DNA from 3 places in the Oceanisphaera sp. W20_SRM_FM3 genome. Region 3 is predicted to be linked to each of the others. Evidence: predicted binding sites of a transcription regulator. Region 3 holds the regulator's gene; each other region holds the start of a gene.
What was found. Region 3 encodes sigma-54, which starts transcription at its own class of promoters, with help from an activator protein. Its sites were predicted from a motif close to TGGCACNGTTTTNGCTT; they were not measured.
Positions count from the first base shown of each region.

Region 1: flgB (flagellar basal body rod protein FlgB) is a predicted target of sigma-54. The motif match lies at 1,633-1,649, and genes of this name have one in related genera.
Region 2: ACEN2G_RS02335 (urease accessory protein UreD) is a predicted target of sigma-54. The motif match lies at 4,038-4,054, and genes of this name have one in related genera.

Region 1 covers NZ_JBGQOP010000003.1:72,377-77,859, forward strand. Annotated here, with positions in the region: gene ACEN2G_RS02890 (chemotaxis protein) at 1-402, shown strand, start outside; gene ACEN2G_RS02895 (CheR family methyltransferase) at 422-1,243, shown strand; gene flgB (flagellar basal body rod protein FlgB) at 1,797-2,198, shown strand; gene flgC (flagellar basal body rod protein FlgC) at 2,195-2,614, shown strand; gene ACEN2G_RS02910 (flagellar hook assembly protein FlgD) at 2,621-3,319, shown strand; gene flgE (flagellar hook protein FlgE) at 3,331-4,662, shown strand; gene flgF (flagellar basal-body rod protein FlgF) at 4,915-5,483, shown strand, end outside.
Region 2 covers NZ_JBGQOP010000002.1:215,452-220,934, reverse strand. Annotated here, with positions in the region: gene ACEN2G_RS02360 (urease accessory protein UreF) at 1-105, opposite strand, end outside; gene ureE (urease accessory protein UreE) at 80-646, opposite strand; gene ureC (urease subunit alpha) at 731-2,437, opposite strand; gene ACEN2G_RS02345 (urease subunit beta) at 2,430-2,750, opposite strand; gene ureA (urease subunit gamma) at 2,762-3,064, opposite strand; gene ACEN2G_RS02335 (urease accessory protein UreD) at 3,122-3,994, opposite strand; gene ACEN2G_RS02330 (putative bifunctional diguanylate cyclase/phosphodiesterase) at 4,234-5,483, opposite strand, start outside.
Region 3 covers NZ_JBGQOP010000015.1:50,606-56,088, forward strand. Annotated here, with positions in the region: gene rapZ (RNase adapter RapZ) at 1-260, opposite strand, end outside; gene ptsN (PTS IIA-like nitrogen regulatory protein PtsN) at 270-716, opposite strand; gene hpf (ribosome hibernation promoting factor) at 719-1,006, opposite strand; gene ACEN2G_RS09610 (RNA polymerase factor sigma-54) at 1,029-2,483, opposite strand; gene lptB (LPS export ABC transporter ATP-binding protein) at 2,667-3,392, opposite strand; gene lptA (lipopolysaccharide transport periplasmic protein LptA) at 3,395-3,940, opposite strand; gene lptC (LPS export ABC transporter periplasmic protein LptC) at 3,909-4,457, opposite strand; gene kdsC (3-deoxy-manno-octulosonate-8-phosphatase KdsC) at 4,454-5,005, opposite strand; gene ACEN2G_RS09635 (KpsF/GutQ family sugar-phosphate isomerase) at 5,005-5,483, opposite strand, start outside.

The DNA of each region.
Region 1 (5,483 bases), on a different contig from region 3:
TCGGTGTTAAAAAGCCTCACCCAAAAACCCATTTTGATTGCCGATGACTCCTCTGTGGCGCGCCGCCAAATTCAGAAAACAGTAGAGACCTTAGGGCTTGAATGTATTGTGGTGGAAAACGGCAAGCTGGCGCTGAATAAGTTGCGCGAATTAGCGGCTATGGGGCCTATTCATGAGCAATTAAGCATGGTTATTTCCGACGTGGAAATGCCAGAAATGGATGGTTATACCTTAACCGCCGAAATCCGTAATGATGCAGCACTCAGAGATTTACATGTTATTTTGCATACTTCGTTAAGTGGTGTGTTTAATAAAGCATTGATTGAAAAAGTCGGCGCCAATAATTTTATCGCTAAATTTCATCCCGACGAACTGGCCACAGCCGTGAAGGCTGCGCTCTAAACTGCCGTAAAGGACACAGATGAAAAATCTGACCGAAGAACAATATCACGCTTTTTGTCGCTTTTTAGAAACCAGCACCGGCATAGTGTTAGGCGATAATAAGCAGTATTTGGTTAAAAGCCGCTTGTCGCCTTTGCTGGCTCGTTTTCACATAGAGTCATTAGACGAGCTGATTGTAAAGTCCATGAATATGCGTGAGCGTGAGCTAAAAACGGCGGTGATCGATGCCATGACCACCAACGAAACCTTATGGTTTCGTGACTGTTATCCTTTTACCTTGCTCAACGACAAGCTATTTCCTGAGTTGGCCAAACCGGGCAAAACCTTAAAAGTGTGGTCGTCTGCTAGCTCGTCAGGGCAAGAGCCGTATTCGATAGCCATGACGGCCCTTGAATATCAAGCCCGCAAACCGGGCGGCTTGCCAGGATTACAAATTGTGGCCACCGATATTTCAACCAGCATGCTGGAGCAATGCAAGAGTGGTATTTACGATAGCCTGTCGCTGGCGCGCGGCTTGTCACCGGAGCGTAGAAGCCAGTTTTTTACGCCGCTGGCCGAAGGCAAGATGCAACTGCAAGACAAAGTACGAAACATGGTCAGTTTTCGTCCCTTTAACTTGTTAGACAGCTACAGCTTGCTCGGTAAATTTGATATTATTTTCTGTCGTAACGTATTAATTTACTTTTCGCCGGCCAATAAAACGAAAATTCTGAATCAGTTTGCGCAAGCACTTAACCCCGGTGGCTATTTGCTACTTGGGGCGTCTGAATCGCTCACCGGCTTATCAGACAAGTTTGAAATGATCCGTTGTAACCCCGGCATTATCTACCGCATCAAATAACCTAAGGCCCGCAAGGGCCTTTTTTTATTGCCTTTTTATTATCAAAATATCTGCTTCACACATCTACAAGGGCCTTATGTGTGTTTGTAGTCTGGCGCTTCAGCTGCCAGTCCCGCCTCAGCGGGATTTAAAATCCATCCAGCTATGCTGGCCCGGCGAACAAGTTGCCGGCTACGGTAACGGTGTTTTCGTAGGTGGCAACTTGTTCGCCACGGTTTGGTATTGGCCCTAAAATATTCTGCCGCGCAGAACCGGCGAAACTCTCTGTTTAAAAACCGTGCCGGCTACATGCCTACCGAAAATTTCTGTTTTTTTAGTGTGCCCGTCTCTTCGGTGAAGAGGAATTCTGTACGTTTTTGCTATTGGTCTTTAGCTTAGTGCCTTGCTATTGGCATGAGTCTTGCTTGTGTATGGCTATAGCATAAGCATCAGTTGAACCTAGGGTAAGCACAGCGTATTCAAACCCAAGTCAACACTCAATTTTAGCCGCAGGTGGCAAGCATTTGCCGCCTACTGGCAAAAAACGTACACAACGTAAGACAAGAGGTGCAGGGTGACGATTTCATTCGACAAAGCCTTTGGCATACATCAACACGCGCTGGTGACTCGTTCAAACCGTGCCGAAGTGCTGGCCAGTAACTTGGCCAACGCCGACACGCCTGGCTATAAAGCCAAAGACATGGACTTTCAGGCGGCGCTCAGTCAGGCACAAAACGACCAAGGCTTTTCGTTGAGTCGCACTAATCAGCAGCACTTCGCCGTTGAGATAGCACCGCCGGGCATGGTGCAGTTTCGCGTGCCTAATCAGCCCGATACGGGTGACGGCAATACGGTTGATGTGCAAACCGAGCGTAATAGCTACATGGAAAACGCCCTGCAGTATCAAGCCTCGCTCGAGTTTTTAAACGGCAAAATAAGCGGCCTGTTAAAAGCCATTAAAGGAGAATCAATGTGAGCCTATTTAAGGTATTTGATATTTCCGGCAGCGCCATGAGCGCCCAGTCGGTGCGCCTCAATACCACCGCCAGTAACTTGGCGAACGCCGACAGCGTTAGTTCCAGCATCAATGAAACTTACCGGGCGCGCAAACCGGTATTTGCCGCCGATCTCGAACAAGCACTGTCTGATCGTCAAGAAAGCGTCGGTGTTAAAGTGATGGGCATAGTTGAAACCGACAAGCCATTACTGAAAGAATTTCACCCAGACCACCCCATGGCTGATGCAGAAGGCTTTATTTATAAGCCCAACGTCAACGTGGTAGAAGAAATGACCGACATGCTGAGTGCGTCCCGCAACTACCAAACTAACGTGCAGGTAGCGGACGCCGCCAAGCAAATGTTGCAGCAAACGCTGCGCCTCGGTAAGGGGTAATAACGAATGCAAGTAAATCAAGATTACCTTAACGGCCTTAAATGGCCCGGCGAGCAAAGCCCCGCCGATAAAGCCAAAGACCCTAGCCGGGCACAACTCGGCCAAGAAGACTTCTTTGCGCTAATGACGCAACAATTAGCCTATCAAGACCCGTTTAAACCGGCGGATAACTCCGACATGATTGCGCAAATGACGGCGTTTACCTCGGCAGACGGCATCAGTAACATGAGCAAGCAGCTCTCGGGCTTGAGCGAAGTAATGACCTCCAGCCAAGCGCTGCAGGCGTCTAGCCTAGTAGGGCAAAAAGTATTATTGCCCAGTAACTTAGCTTATTGGGATCAAAGCGATGCGGTAGATGGCGTGGCCGTAACCGGTGAGGGTGCCAATAACGTGGTGATCCGTATCGAAAATGAAAAGGGCGAATTAGTGCGCTCCATGAGCCTAGATGGCCCACAGCGCGGCAACGTGCCCTTTACCTGGGACGGCTTAAACGAACAAGGCGAGCCTGCTCCCACGGGGCGCTACAAAATTAAAGTCAGTGGCATCATTGGCAACCAGCGTGAAGACCTCAACGCCTTGGCCTTTGGCCGGGTAGACAGCGTAACGCTGGGCAGTGCCAACAGCCCGACTCTGGTTAACTTATCGGGTTTAGGGGGGGTTCCCTTGAACCAAGTACTCGAAATTGCTGGCCGTAAAACGGCGTAAGGAGCTCCACCATGTCTTTTAATATTGCTCTTAGTGGCGTGAACGCGGCACAGAAAGATCTCGACGTAACGGCCAACAATATCGCCAACGTCAACACCATCGGCTTTAAAGAGTCCCGTGCCGAGTTTGCCGATGTATACGCCAACTCTATTTTTGCTAACGCCAAAACCCAAGTGGGCAGTGGTGTGCAAACTGCCGCCGTGTCCCAGCAGTTTCACCAAGGTGCGTTGCAGTTCACCAATAACTCGCTAGACATGGCGATTAACGGCAGTGGCTTCTTTGTGGTATCCAACGAAATTGGCTCACTGGACCGCACCTTTACCCGTGCCGGCGCCTTTCGCTTAGATAACCAAGGTTTTGTGACTAACTCTCAAGGTCATTTCTTACAAACCTACAAAGCGAATGCCGACGGTACGCCAGCAGGTTTGGGTATTAATAGTACTCAAGCATTAAAAATTCCTGACAAAGCTGGTCAGCCACAAATGACTACTGAGGCTAAAACTGGTGTTAATTTGCCGACTAAAGCCGATTCGTTGGACTTGACTCAGTTTGATCCCACCGATTCAGAGACTTATACCTCATCTACTTCGATGACGGTATATGACTCTTTGGGTGATACCCACACCATGACTCAGTACTTTGTTAAAACAGGGCCGGCAAATCCAGGTGATCCTAATACTTGGGAAATGTTTGTGTATGTAGATGGGAAGAATTCTTTAGGAACAACCAACCCCGCTGTTGCTGGGCACCCCCTTGATCCCGATGTACCTGCAGATAGTATTAACTCGCACCCATTAACGTTTGATACTGCAGGCCAGTTTATTGCTTCGACTCCTCCTGCTCCGACTTTAGATGAGTTAACCACACAACCATTGGGCTTTACTAACGGCTCAGATCCTGATCAACAAATTATGATTAAGATCCCTTCAGCGACCTTGAACTCAGGTCCGTTTGAGGTAACTTCGAACAGCCAAGACGGTACTACCGTTGGTCGCTTAACTAAGGTAGACGTAGGCCCGAACGGTTTAGTACAAGCCACGTACAGTAACGGCAGCACCGAAAACTTAGGCATAGTGGCCATGGCGCGCTTCCCGAACGAACAAGGCTTAACGCAAATTGGTGATACGCAATGGCGCCAGTCGTTGTTATCCGGTGAAGCCGTAACCGGCCAGCCCAATACCGGTATTTTCGGTAAAGTGAGCGTGGCGGCATTGGAGCAATCTAATACCGACTTAACCTCTGAGCTGGTGGACTTAATCACCGCCCAGCGTAACTTCCAAGCCAACTCTCGGGCACTGGAAGTAAACAGTACCCTGCAGCAAACCATACTGCAGATACGGTAACTTAAAGCTAGAAGCTAGAAGCTAGAAGCTAGAAGCTAGAAGCTAGAAGCTGTAAGAAAGACCAAACACCGCCCGCAAAGGCGGTGTTTTTGTTGATGTTGGCACTGCTTTCATCTTTAACTTCCAGCTTACGGCTTTAAGCTTACAGCTCTGTTGTGGCACTATTCTTGCATTATATTTAAACAGTTAGCCGGGCAGTAATGCTTTTCGGCATTAATCAGTACTTATTCGGCCAAGGTCGACGGAGCTGAAATGGACAAATTGCTTTATATCGCCATGTCTGGCGCCAAAGAAAACATGCACAGCGTGGCGGTGCGCTCTAATAACTTAGCCAACGCCAACACCACCGGCTTTAAAGCCGACATGGAGCAAGCCCGTGCCATGCAAGCCTTCGGCGAAGGTATGCCCACTCGCGTGTTTGCCATGACGGAAAAACCGGGGCAAAACTTTGCCACCGGCCCCATTCAAACCACGGGCCGGGATCTTGACGTTGCCATCGCCGGTGACGGCTGGCTGGCAGTAGAGTCAAAAGACGGCTCTGAAGCCTATACCCGTTTTGGTAACTTGCAAGTGGCACCCGATGGCCGCCTGCAAACCAGTACTGGCTTGAACGTGTTAGACGATAACGGCGGCCCCATTATCATACCGCTGCCGTTAGAAAAGATGGAAATTAACAAAGACGGCACCATCTTTGCCCGCTTAGAAGGCGAACCGGCCAACGGCGGCGCCGAATTGCAGCGCATTAAAACCGTACTGCCCAACAATGCGGATCTTGAAAAAGGTCAAGATGGCCTGTTTCGTCGTAAAGACGGCCAGGCCGA
Region 2 (5,483 bases), on a different contig from region 3:
TTCAAGACCACTGGAATAGGCAAAAGCCCCTATCGGTAAGGCTGGGCTGGACAAGTGCAGCAGCGCCAGCAGTTGCTGACTATTTATGTCCATGTTCTGGCTCATGGCTGTGGCCATGCTTGTGGCTTTCTTTGTGCTCATGGCTGCTTGTGTGCTCATGGCTATCGTCATGACCATGAGCATGAGCGCCGTGGTAGGCGCCGGATTCGGGATGAAATGGCGCCTCCCCTATTTCTAGGCGCAAGCCCAAATGCTCGGCTAAATGCTCCAGCACATGATCCGGCTGAAAGCGCAGCCAGCGCTCGCCCAATTGTAAGGTCACATGGCGGTTGCCTAAGTGATAGCAAGCACGGGCAAAGCTTGGCCAGTCGTCGGCGTGTGCCGTCACCACAGCTTCAGGCTTGGCAATAACGGTAAAAATACGCCCGTCTTCTGCTTGTAATTGGTCGTCTTGAGCCAGCACTTGGCCGCGCTCTAAAAATACGCCAAGCTCAAGCCCTTGGTCGCTCACGGTTTTAAACCGACCCTTTTGGCGCTGTTCAAAGGCGAGCGTCACAGAATCGGCGGCCAGCTGCGGGCTCTGCCCCAAACTTTGGCCCGAATTTTGACCTGAACTTTGGCCTAAATAATGAATAATTTTTAACACTTTTATCTCCATGGCATTTAAAACATAGCGGTAAGCTCAACGCCGTAAGCGGTCAGTTAAGCGTGGCGCTGGATGCTATGTGTTTTAAAACAACATATATAACTGCGCCAGCGGCAGCACATCGGCGGGCTCACAGGTCAGGAGTTCACCATCGCAACGTACCTCATAGGTTTGTGCATCTACTTCTAGCTCTGGCGTGGCACCGTTATGGATCATGTCTTGTTTTTGCACGCTGCGGGTATTAAAACAGGCCACCAAGTCCCGCGTTAAGCCTAAGCGAGACTTCAAATCGCGCTGCAAGGCCGCTTTACTCACAAAGGTCACACTGCTGGCGGCGGCGGCGCGCCCTTGGGCGCCAAACATGGGTCGATAGTGCACCGGCTGTGGCGTAGGAATTGAGCCATTAATGTCGCCCATTGGGGCATAAGCAATGCTGCCACCTTTTAAGATCAAGGCCGGTTTAATGCCAAAGAAAGCCGGATCCCACAACACGAGATCTGCCAGCTTACCGACTTCGATTGAGCCCACCATATGGCTGATCCCATGAGCAATGGCCGGATTAATGGTGTATTTGGCGATATAGCGTTTGGCGCGAAAGTTATCACAACCTAGCGCTTCATCTTCTGGTAACAGGCCGCGCTGCGTCTTCATTTTATGAGCCGTTTGCCAAGTGCGGCACACCACTTCGCCCACCCGGCCCATGGCCTGACTGTCGGAGGAGATCATCGAAATCACGCCTAAGTCTTGCAAAATATCTTCGGCGGCTATGGTTTCTTTGCGAATACGCGAGTCGGCAAAAGCCACGTCTTCCGGAATATTAGGGTCAAGATGATGGCAGACCATCAGCATATCCAGATGCTCGTCTACGGTATTTATGGTATAGGGGCGCGTAGGATTGGTGGACGAGGGCAACACATTGGGCAGGCTACAGGCTTTTAAAATATCCGGTGCATGGCCGCCGCCCGCCCCTTCGGTGTGATAGGTGTGAATGGTGCGCCCTTTAAATGCGCCTAGGGTGTCATCGACAAATCCCGACTCATTCAAGGTGTCGGTATGAATGGCGATTTGCACATCAAATTCTTCGGCGACCGACAAGCAGTTATCGATGGCGGCGGGCGTAGAGCCCCAGTCTTCGTGCAACTTCAACCCCATGGCGCCGGCTTCAAGCTGTTCACGCAAGGGCCCAGGCACGCTTACGTTGCCCTTACCCATAAAACCAAAATTCATGGGCAACTGATCCGTGGCTTGCAACATACGTGCAATATGCCAGGCACCCGGCGTGCAGGTGGTGGCCTTGCTGCCAGTGGCCGGCCCCGTGCCGCCGCCAATCATGGTGGTAATGCCAGAGCAAATGGCCTCTTCAATTTGTTGCGGACAAATGTAGTGAATATGGCTGTCTACGCCACCGGCGGTGAGCATTTTTCCTTCACCGGCAATCACTTCGCTGCAGGCACCCAAATTAATGGTCACGCCCTCTTGAATGTCCGGATTACCGGCCTTGCCGATGGCGACAATCAAACCATCTTTAATGCCCACATCGGCTTTGACTATGCCCCAGTGATCCAAAATCACCACATTGGTGATCACGGTATCTACGGTATCCGCATCCCCAAGTTGGCTTTGGCCCATGCCATCGCGGATCACCTTGCCGCCACCAAAGGTCACTTCGTCACCATACTGGGCGTAATCATGCTCAACTTGGATCCAAAGCTGTGTATCGGCCAAGCGAATACGGTCACCTGTGGTGGGGCCAAACATTTCTGCGTAGGCGGTGCGACTGATCTTAGACATTTTGCTCTCCTAATGGGCCCATTACTTCGCCCCTAAAACCGTACACTCGACGTAAGCCGCCTAAGGCCACCAGCGTAACATTACGCTCTTGCCCAGGTTCAAAGCGCACCGCGGTGCCCGCGGCGATATCAAGCCGAAAGCCCAACGCTTGTGTTCGGTCTAATGTCAGCGCTGGGTTGACCTCGGCAAAATGATAATGGGAACCCACTTGAATGGGTCTATCACCTGTGTTGGCCACCAAAATGGTGCGACGTTCGCGACCGACATTTAATTCAATGTCGCCGGCGGCCAGCTGTAGCGCTCCAGGTTTCATGTCGCTTCCTATTACTGAATGGGATTGTGTAAGGTGACAAGCTTAGTGCCATCGGGAAAAGTAGCCTCGACTTGCACTTCTAGTATTAGCTCGGCCACGCCGTCCATCACCTGCTCGCGGGTCAGCAAATTGCGACCACTGCCCATCAGCTCGGCCACGGTGCGCCCATCGCGAGCACCTTCCAAGATGGCTGCCGATAAATAGGCCACAGACTCGGGATAGTTAAGCTTTAACCCTCGCGCCAAGCGGCGCTCGGCCAGAAGTCCGGCGGTAAACAGCAATAACTTGTCTTTTTCTCTTGGGCTCAGTTCCATGCTTGTGTTCCTTTATTGTTGCCAAACATATGTTTGCCAAAATTCATGTTTACTAAATCAAGTGTGCCAAATTCGCGGAATGCAGGCGGGACGCCCTAACAGCACGGGTCGGGTCAACGACCAAGCCTGCCACATGCCAGCTCGGCATTGGTTCATGTCATTGCCTAAATAGCGTACCAGCAACACACCTAGCCGTTGGGTAACAGTAAAAACGGGGCTGGGTAGGCAAGATCGCAAGGCATTGAGCAACTCAGTCTGTGGTGCAGCGTCAAGCTCTGGGCCACTGGCGACCAAGGTGCCAAACACGCATTGGTCGGCCAATCCGACTCGGCTGTGTTGCAGCTCACTGTCCGCCGTGAGTTGCAAACGTTCGTTAAACAATAAGCGCCCATTGCGCCATAGGCGAATGCGTTGGTCTAACCGGCCTTTGTTAAACACTTCTCCCGCCGCCGGTCGCCCTAAGCACACCAGATCCCAGCCGATAAAACGGGCCTCTGTATCCAGTTCAATTTGGGTGTCCAGCAGCGCATTCGCATCACGAAAAATCAAGGTTTCTTGCGGTAACCATTCACATTCGGCGTTATTGGCTAACTGCAGCCGCACTCTTTGCCCTTGGGCAACGCCGTCACTGTCGCGGCCGTAAATTTTACCGGCAGAAGGCGTGGTCAGCAGACTTTGGCTGTTGGCGGCACAAAAGGCCTGAATTTTGAGTTGATCGCCAGATACAAGACCGCCGGGCGGGTGCAGCACATAGAGGTGACAAACACCGCCTTCGGGATAGAAAGGACGTTGAATACGTAAGGGGCCAGTAAAGGCTAACTGCTTGAGGTGTGTTTTGTCGGCTATTGGAACCAGTTTAATGTCCAGCTCGGCCAGCCACAGTCGATCTGCGCCATACCCCAGAGGGGTGAGGCTGGGCGTTACGCTCATCGTCATCAGCCATATCAGGGTTTTTCTACAAGTATGCAGAATATAGCAAATTTAATGCCAACTATAAAATACTCATAAAATCAAAACATTATGTTACTTACTAAGCTATTTCTGTCCGTGGAGACAATAAAAATACCCATAGCGCACCATTGTAGAGCAAACTATTGAATGCTCGCACCAGCATGGTGCACACTCAGCGCGACTTAGCCCACCGAGCACAGCCTCAATAGGCGCTATCGTTAGGCGTTAGCTAGGCTGCGCGGACCTGTTCTTGACGCTTGCAAGGCTTCGCTCATGGCCGCCGCCGGCATTGGCTTAGCCAGCAAATAACCTTGACCTAACTCGCAGCCTAATTGCTGCAATTTATCTGCTTGCTCTGCATCTTCTATGCCCTCGGCCACCACACTCATGTCTAGGCTGTGCGCCAGTGAGATAATCGTTTTTACCAAGTGATAAGCGCGCAGATCCGTGACCATGTCCGCCACAAATGACTTATCGATTTTTAGCTTATTCAGTGGCAATTGCCGTAAATGGCTAAAAGAAGAATAACCGGTACCAAAGTCATCGAGCGCTATCTCAATGCCCAACGCCCGCAGCTGCTTAAGCTGATCCTCAGAGCCCGCCGTATCCCATAAACTGGTGTCTTCGGTAATTTCTAACACTAAGGATGCCGACTTAAGTTGGGTGAGGCGCAATACGCGGCGCACCGTATTCGCCAGCTCGCCATCCATAAAGATACTGGGGCTAATATTGACGTTTACTTTAAGCCGCTGATGACCGAGTTGCTGCCATTGGTGCGCCTGCGCGCAGGCACTAAGCAACACCCATTCATTAAGCCGATGGGCCAAACCGTGTTGCTCGGCAATCGAGATTATCTCCAGTGGCGGCACGGCGCCATATTCTAAATGCGACCAACGCAGCAAGGCTTCTACCGACTCAATCTGACCTGTTTTTAAGCGATAGATAGGCTGGTAATGCAGCGTTAAGGCATCTTGTTCGATGGCGGCTTGCAAGGCAATGGCGAGCTTTTGGCGACGTAAACGTCGCTCATCCATACCACTTTCATAGAGTTGTATGGCCACTTGTCGATTATGTTTAGCGTAATACATAGCCGTATCCGCATGGCACAGCAGCTCGGCGATACTCCGTCCTTGGGCAGGATATAAACTGGTGCCAATGCAGGCCTGTGGCGATAAACAACCGTCAGGCAAGGCCACATCACGGCCAATGGAGCGCCACAGCTGAGTCGCCATGGCGCTGGCATCTTGTCCTTGGGATAGGCGTTGTATGATCACAAATTCATCACCGCCTAACCGAGCTACATCCCCCTGCTTACCTACAGTACCACGCAAACGATCGGCCACTATTTTAAGTAATTTATCGCCCACTTCATGGCCTAAGCTATCGTTAACGGCCTTAAAGTTATTTAGATCCACCATGTGCACAGCCAAACGGCAGTGATGGCGATCCGCCCACTGCATGGCCTGTT
Region 3 (5,483 bases):
ATAAAGATACTGGATAAACTCACGTCTTCCATGGCACGCACCTCCGCAAGGAGAGCTTCCATTTTATCCGGATTGTCAGGCAAGTTGCGCACATCTATGCTTACCGCCACTTCGCCTGGTTTGTCACGGCGCATCTTAACCAGACTCGGCAGCAGTTCTACTGGCAGGTTATCAACGCAGTAATAGCCCAAATCCTCGAGTACCCGCAATGCGACGGTTTTGCCCGAACCAGAACGACCACTGACGATCACCAGCTGCATACTTACTCCTTAAGAAGAAATCATGATTTGATAGAGCTCGTCATCGCTAGTGGCTTGACGTAATTGCTTACAGATCTGTTTGTCACTGAGTTTTTCGGCGATCAAGGATAGGGTTTTAAGGTGCTGCTTACACTCTTGCTCTGGCACCAGCAATGCAAAGACCAAACTCACCGGCTGGTTATCGATGGCATCAAACTCCACAGGCTCAGCAAAGGTGAGCAGTACGGCGGTGGCTTGATTGTTATTGCTAATACGGCCGTGAGGAATGGCAATACCGTTACCTATACCGGTGCTGCCCATTTTTTCCCGTGCTAGAAGGCAGTCAAACAATTGCTGACTGTTGATGTTGAGGTGTGCTGCTGCGAGCTCGCTGATGATTTCCAGCGCCCTTTTCTTGCTCGTGCAAGGGACGGCACTACGCGTGCAGTCCCTGCTTAGTATATCGGCGACTTCCATAGTTATTTTTGCTTGAGCTTCTCTTTGTGTTTAATCACTTGGCGATCGAGTTTGTCGAACAAACCGTCGATGGCTGCGTACATATCATCTTGCTCACAAGTGGCAAAGATTTCACCGCCGCTGAGGTTAATTTTGGCTTCAGCAATTTGCTGTAATTTTTCAAGCGTCAGCACTACATGCACTATGGTGATATTATCGAAATGGCGCTCTAGCTTAGCAAACTTGCTATTCACATAGTCACGCAGGGAGTCAGTGATGTCTACATGGTGTCCAGTCAGATTTATTTGCATAAAGTCTTCCTTCTAAGTCCGCCTACAATAGGCGCTTACGCTGATTGGAAGGGGGGATGGCCAGTGACTCACGATACTTGGCTATGGTCCGTCTGGCTACCTGTATCCCCTGTTCGTCCAGTAATTGCGCGATTTTGCTGTCGCTCAATGGCTTAACCGGGTTTTCTGCCGCGACTAATTTCTTAATAAAGGCGCGAATGGCCGTAGAAGAACATTCGCCGCCACTTTCGGTAGCTACATGGCTGGAGAAAAAATATTTTAACTCAAAAACCCCTTTGGGTGAGTGTAAAAATTTTTGGGTGGTGACACGAGAAATCGTCGATTCATGCATCTCTACCACTTCTGCTACCTGATTCAGGACCATGGGCTTCATTGCCTCGGCTCCATGCTCAAAGAATGCCTGTTGTTGATCGACAATACAATTAGCAACCTTGAGCAAGGTCTCATTTCTGCTTTCTAAGCTCTTGATAAACCATTTGGCATCTTGAGTGTGCTGGCGAATAAACTGGCCATCACTGCCTTGCTGGCCTTGGCCCATGGCCGCATAGGTTTGGTTTAAGCGCACCTTAGGTAAGGCCTCGGGATTAAGTTCGGCTTTCCACACCCCTTGCAGCTTAGTGACCACCACATCGGGGATCACATACTCTGAGTTGTGTTGCAGCAGGTTATTGCCAGGCCTTGGCTCGAGTTGCTGAATTAACGCCAACACGTCTCTGAGCTCATCTTCTTTCAGGCCTGTGAGTCGCTGCAGGCTGCGATAATCGCGCGTGGCCAGCAAATCCATGTGCGCGGCGATCAGCCGTTGAGCTTGTGAGAGCCAAGGGGTGTTGGCAGGCAGGGCATTCAGTTGAATAGCTAAGCATTCTTGCACGCTGCGCGCGGCTACGCCTAAAGGGTCGAAGTGCTGAATACGCTTTAGCACCGCCTCCACTTCATCAGCTTCTATGTGCTGCTCGCCGCCGATAACCGAGGCCAGAATACCCTCAATGTCTAGGCTGAGATAACCGGCTTCGTCTATGGCATCAATAATAGCTAAGGCGATAGCCTGATCGGTTTCACTAAAGGGCGTGAGCTGCATCTGCCACAACAGATAATCTTGCAGGGTCTCTGTGGTCTCGCCTTGATAGACGGTCTCTTCTAGCCCGTCTGGCAGGCCACCTGTGCCGCTGGTGCCGGCGGAGGCGGTATAAATATCATCCCACTGAGTGTCCATGGGCATCTCATCAGACAACTGATGTTGCTCCATGGCCTTGTCGGTAGCCATTTGCTCATCTTTGGCAGCTGGCTGCGGTACGAGTTCATCGTCGTTGCCATACTCGTCGGCTTCTTCTTGCTCGAGCAGGGGATTATTTTCGAGTGCCAGTTGAATTTCTTGCTGCAGCTCTAGGCTCGATAGTTGCAGCAGGCGAATGGCCTGTTGCAACTGGGGAGTCATGGTTAGCTGCTGTCCCATACGTAATTGAAGAGTTGGCTTCATAGTTGTAAAAATCCTTTCATAGCAACCAAAAGTCCTTCTTTATCAACAGCAGAGGAGGCGGTATTACTCTTTACGTTACGGTCTGGCTGAGTTTTGGCTTCACTTAAATTCATTTAAGTTGCGCTGCAAAATAGCCGGGCCGTTGCGCAGCTAACTATGATAGCCGCGCGATTTATTAGTCTATTAAAGACTAAATTGCTCACCCAAATAGACTTTTTTCACCTGTTCGTTGGCCAAAATCTCGGCGGGGGTGCCGGCGGCAATACCATGGCCGTGGCTCACGATATAGGCTCGCTCGCACACATCCAGCGTTTCGCGCACGTTATGATCGGTGATCAGTACGCCTAGGCCGCGATCTCGCAGGTGCAAGATGATTTTTTTAATATCTAACACCGAAATAGGGTCGACGCCGGCAAAGGGCTCATCCAATAAAATAAAGCGCGGCTCTGCGGCCAAGGCGCGGGCTATTTCGACACGGCGGCGCTCACCACCGGATAAGCTCATGCCCATGCTGTCACGAATATGGCCAATATTAAATTCTTCGAGCAACTGCTCCATTTTTTCGATGCGCGCTACGGCATTGAGCTCTTTACGTGTTTCTAGCACGGCCATAATGTTGTTGGCCACGCTAAGTCGTCGAAAAATGGAGGCTTCTTGGGGTAAGTAGCCGATACCGGCGCGAGCGCGAACATGCATCGGCTGATGACTAATATCTTGGTCATCTATGGTAATGCTGCCCGCATCACGCTGTACCAAGCCTACTATCATATAAAAAGACGTGGTTTTACCAGCACCGTTTGGGCCCAGTAAACCGACGATTTGGCCAGTTTTTACGGTGATGCTTACATCGGCCACTACTTGACGGCCCTTGTAACTTTTCTGCAGTCCGCGTGCGTTCAGGGTCGCCATGATTAGGGTTTAGCCTCTTTTTTATTCATGTTCTGCAGCTGTTCAGGCAAGAAGATCGTTTTTACGCGTCCGTTGCTGCCTTGGCCTTCTGCTTCCATTTGTTCTTTATCAATAAAGTAGCGAATGCGATAGCCGGTAACTATGTTGTCGTTTTGCTTGAGCTCGGCATTGTCAAGCAGGGTAATAGTACGGGTTTTAATGTCGTAGGTGATCTGCTTGGCCTTGGCATTAATCGGTTGGCCACTGTCGAGCACCTGATAGTAGGTGGCGGGTGAGCCGTAGGCCGTCATAGTCTGCAGGCCCTCGTCGTTACGCGTGACCACTAATTTACTGGCGCGCACGTCGAGCGTACCTTGTTTGACGACTACATTATCGGTAAAGGTCACCTTATTGTCGGCCAGCTCTACCAGTTGGCTGCCTGAGTCTATGGTTACAGGCTCCTTATAATCCGATTCTTTAGCCTGAGCTAGGTTTATGCCCAGCGCTAAAAGGCTGGTCAGACATAATCCGGATAGACTAAGGAGTCGTGTAGCTTGCCTGAGTATCATGCAGTAGTTCCACCGTTTGTTGATCGATCTTTCCCAGTAAACCCAGACCATTAGCCTGATAATTGGGGCCACTCAGTTGTACCGCTCGGTTAGAGCGTAGCTGATTATTAATAAAATCCAGTTCCAGATATTCGGTGTTCAGCGTTTTGATGGCTGCATCCGCTTGCAGTCCCTTGCCTACCACATCGCCGTTTAAGATGGCATTGTCACCTGTGTTGACCATGCCCTCATCACCACTGAGCTGCCACTGTGGCTGGCCGTCGGGCGAATAGAGCAAGATAACAGGTTTTTCCATTAGGGTCATGGTCAGCGGCTCGTAGTGCTCTGCATACTCGGCAGTTAAGCCGCGATAGGGTAATCCGAGTTGATTGTATTGTACGCTTTGTAGTTGCTTAGCAATAAAATCTGGTTGATAGTTTTGCTGATTGACCGCTTGGTCTTGGGCAGGTTCAAACCACTGCCAGCAAATCAGTGCCAACACAAACAGGCCGCCAAAAATGAGTGTTTGACGGCTCATACGCTCATACCTTGAGCAAGGTGCAAAACACCGCGCGCCTCCAGCATTAAGTCACACAGCTCGCGCACACAGCCGCGGCCACCGGCTAACTGAGTTGTGTAATCTGCACGCTGGCGCACTAGGGGATGAGCATCATGGACCGCCACGCCTAAGCCACATAATTCCATGACCGATAAGTCGACCACGTCATCGCCGATATAAGCCACTTGCTCAGGTTTAAGGTTTAAGTCCTTGAGCAGGACGTTAAAGCTGATGCGTTTATCGCTTTGGCCTTGGTAGACATGGGTTACGCCGAGGGCGGCCATGCGGTCAGTTACTATTTTTGAATCACGGCCCGTGATCACTGCGACGTCTATGCCTGCATTCATTAGCGCTTTCATGCCAAAACCGTCTTTGGTATTAAAGGTTTTGAATTCTTCGCCTTGGTTACCTAAATAGATCAGGCCATCGGATAGGACGCCGTCTACGTCACAAATTAGCAGCTGGATTTGTGACAATTTCTGCCAAACGCTGCTGGCTATCGGGCCATAAAGTGCGGATTGTTCCATTAGATAACTCCTGCCAGTAAGAGGTCGTGCATATTAAAAGCGCCTATGGGTCTTTGCTGCTCATCAAGCACTAACAGGCCACTAATTTTCTTTTCTTCCATTAACTGTACCGCTTCTGCGGCCAGCATATTGGCGTGTACCGTGGTGCACTTGCGGCTCATTACCTGATAGATAGGGGTGCTATGTACGTCAATTTTTTGATCGAGCGTGCGGCGCAAATCACCGTCTGTGTAAACGCCGGCCAGTTTTTGCTCCTCATCCACGACGGCGGTAAAGCCTAAGCCACTGCGGCCAATCTCTAGCAAGGCATCAATAATCAAGGTGTTAAGGCCCACTTTCGGTACCCGCTGCTCTTTATGCATTAAGTCGCTGACGCGTAATAGCAGCCGCTTGCCCAAGGCGCCACCTGGGTGGCTGAGGGCAAAGTCGTTGGCGGTAAAGCCGCGTGCTTCTAATAAAGACACCGCAAGGGCGTCAC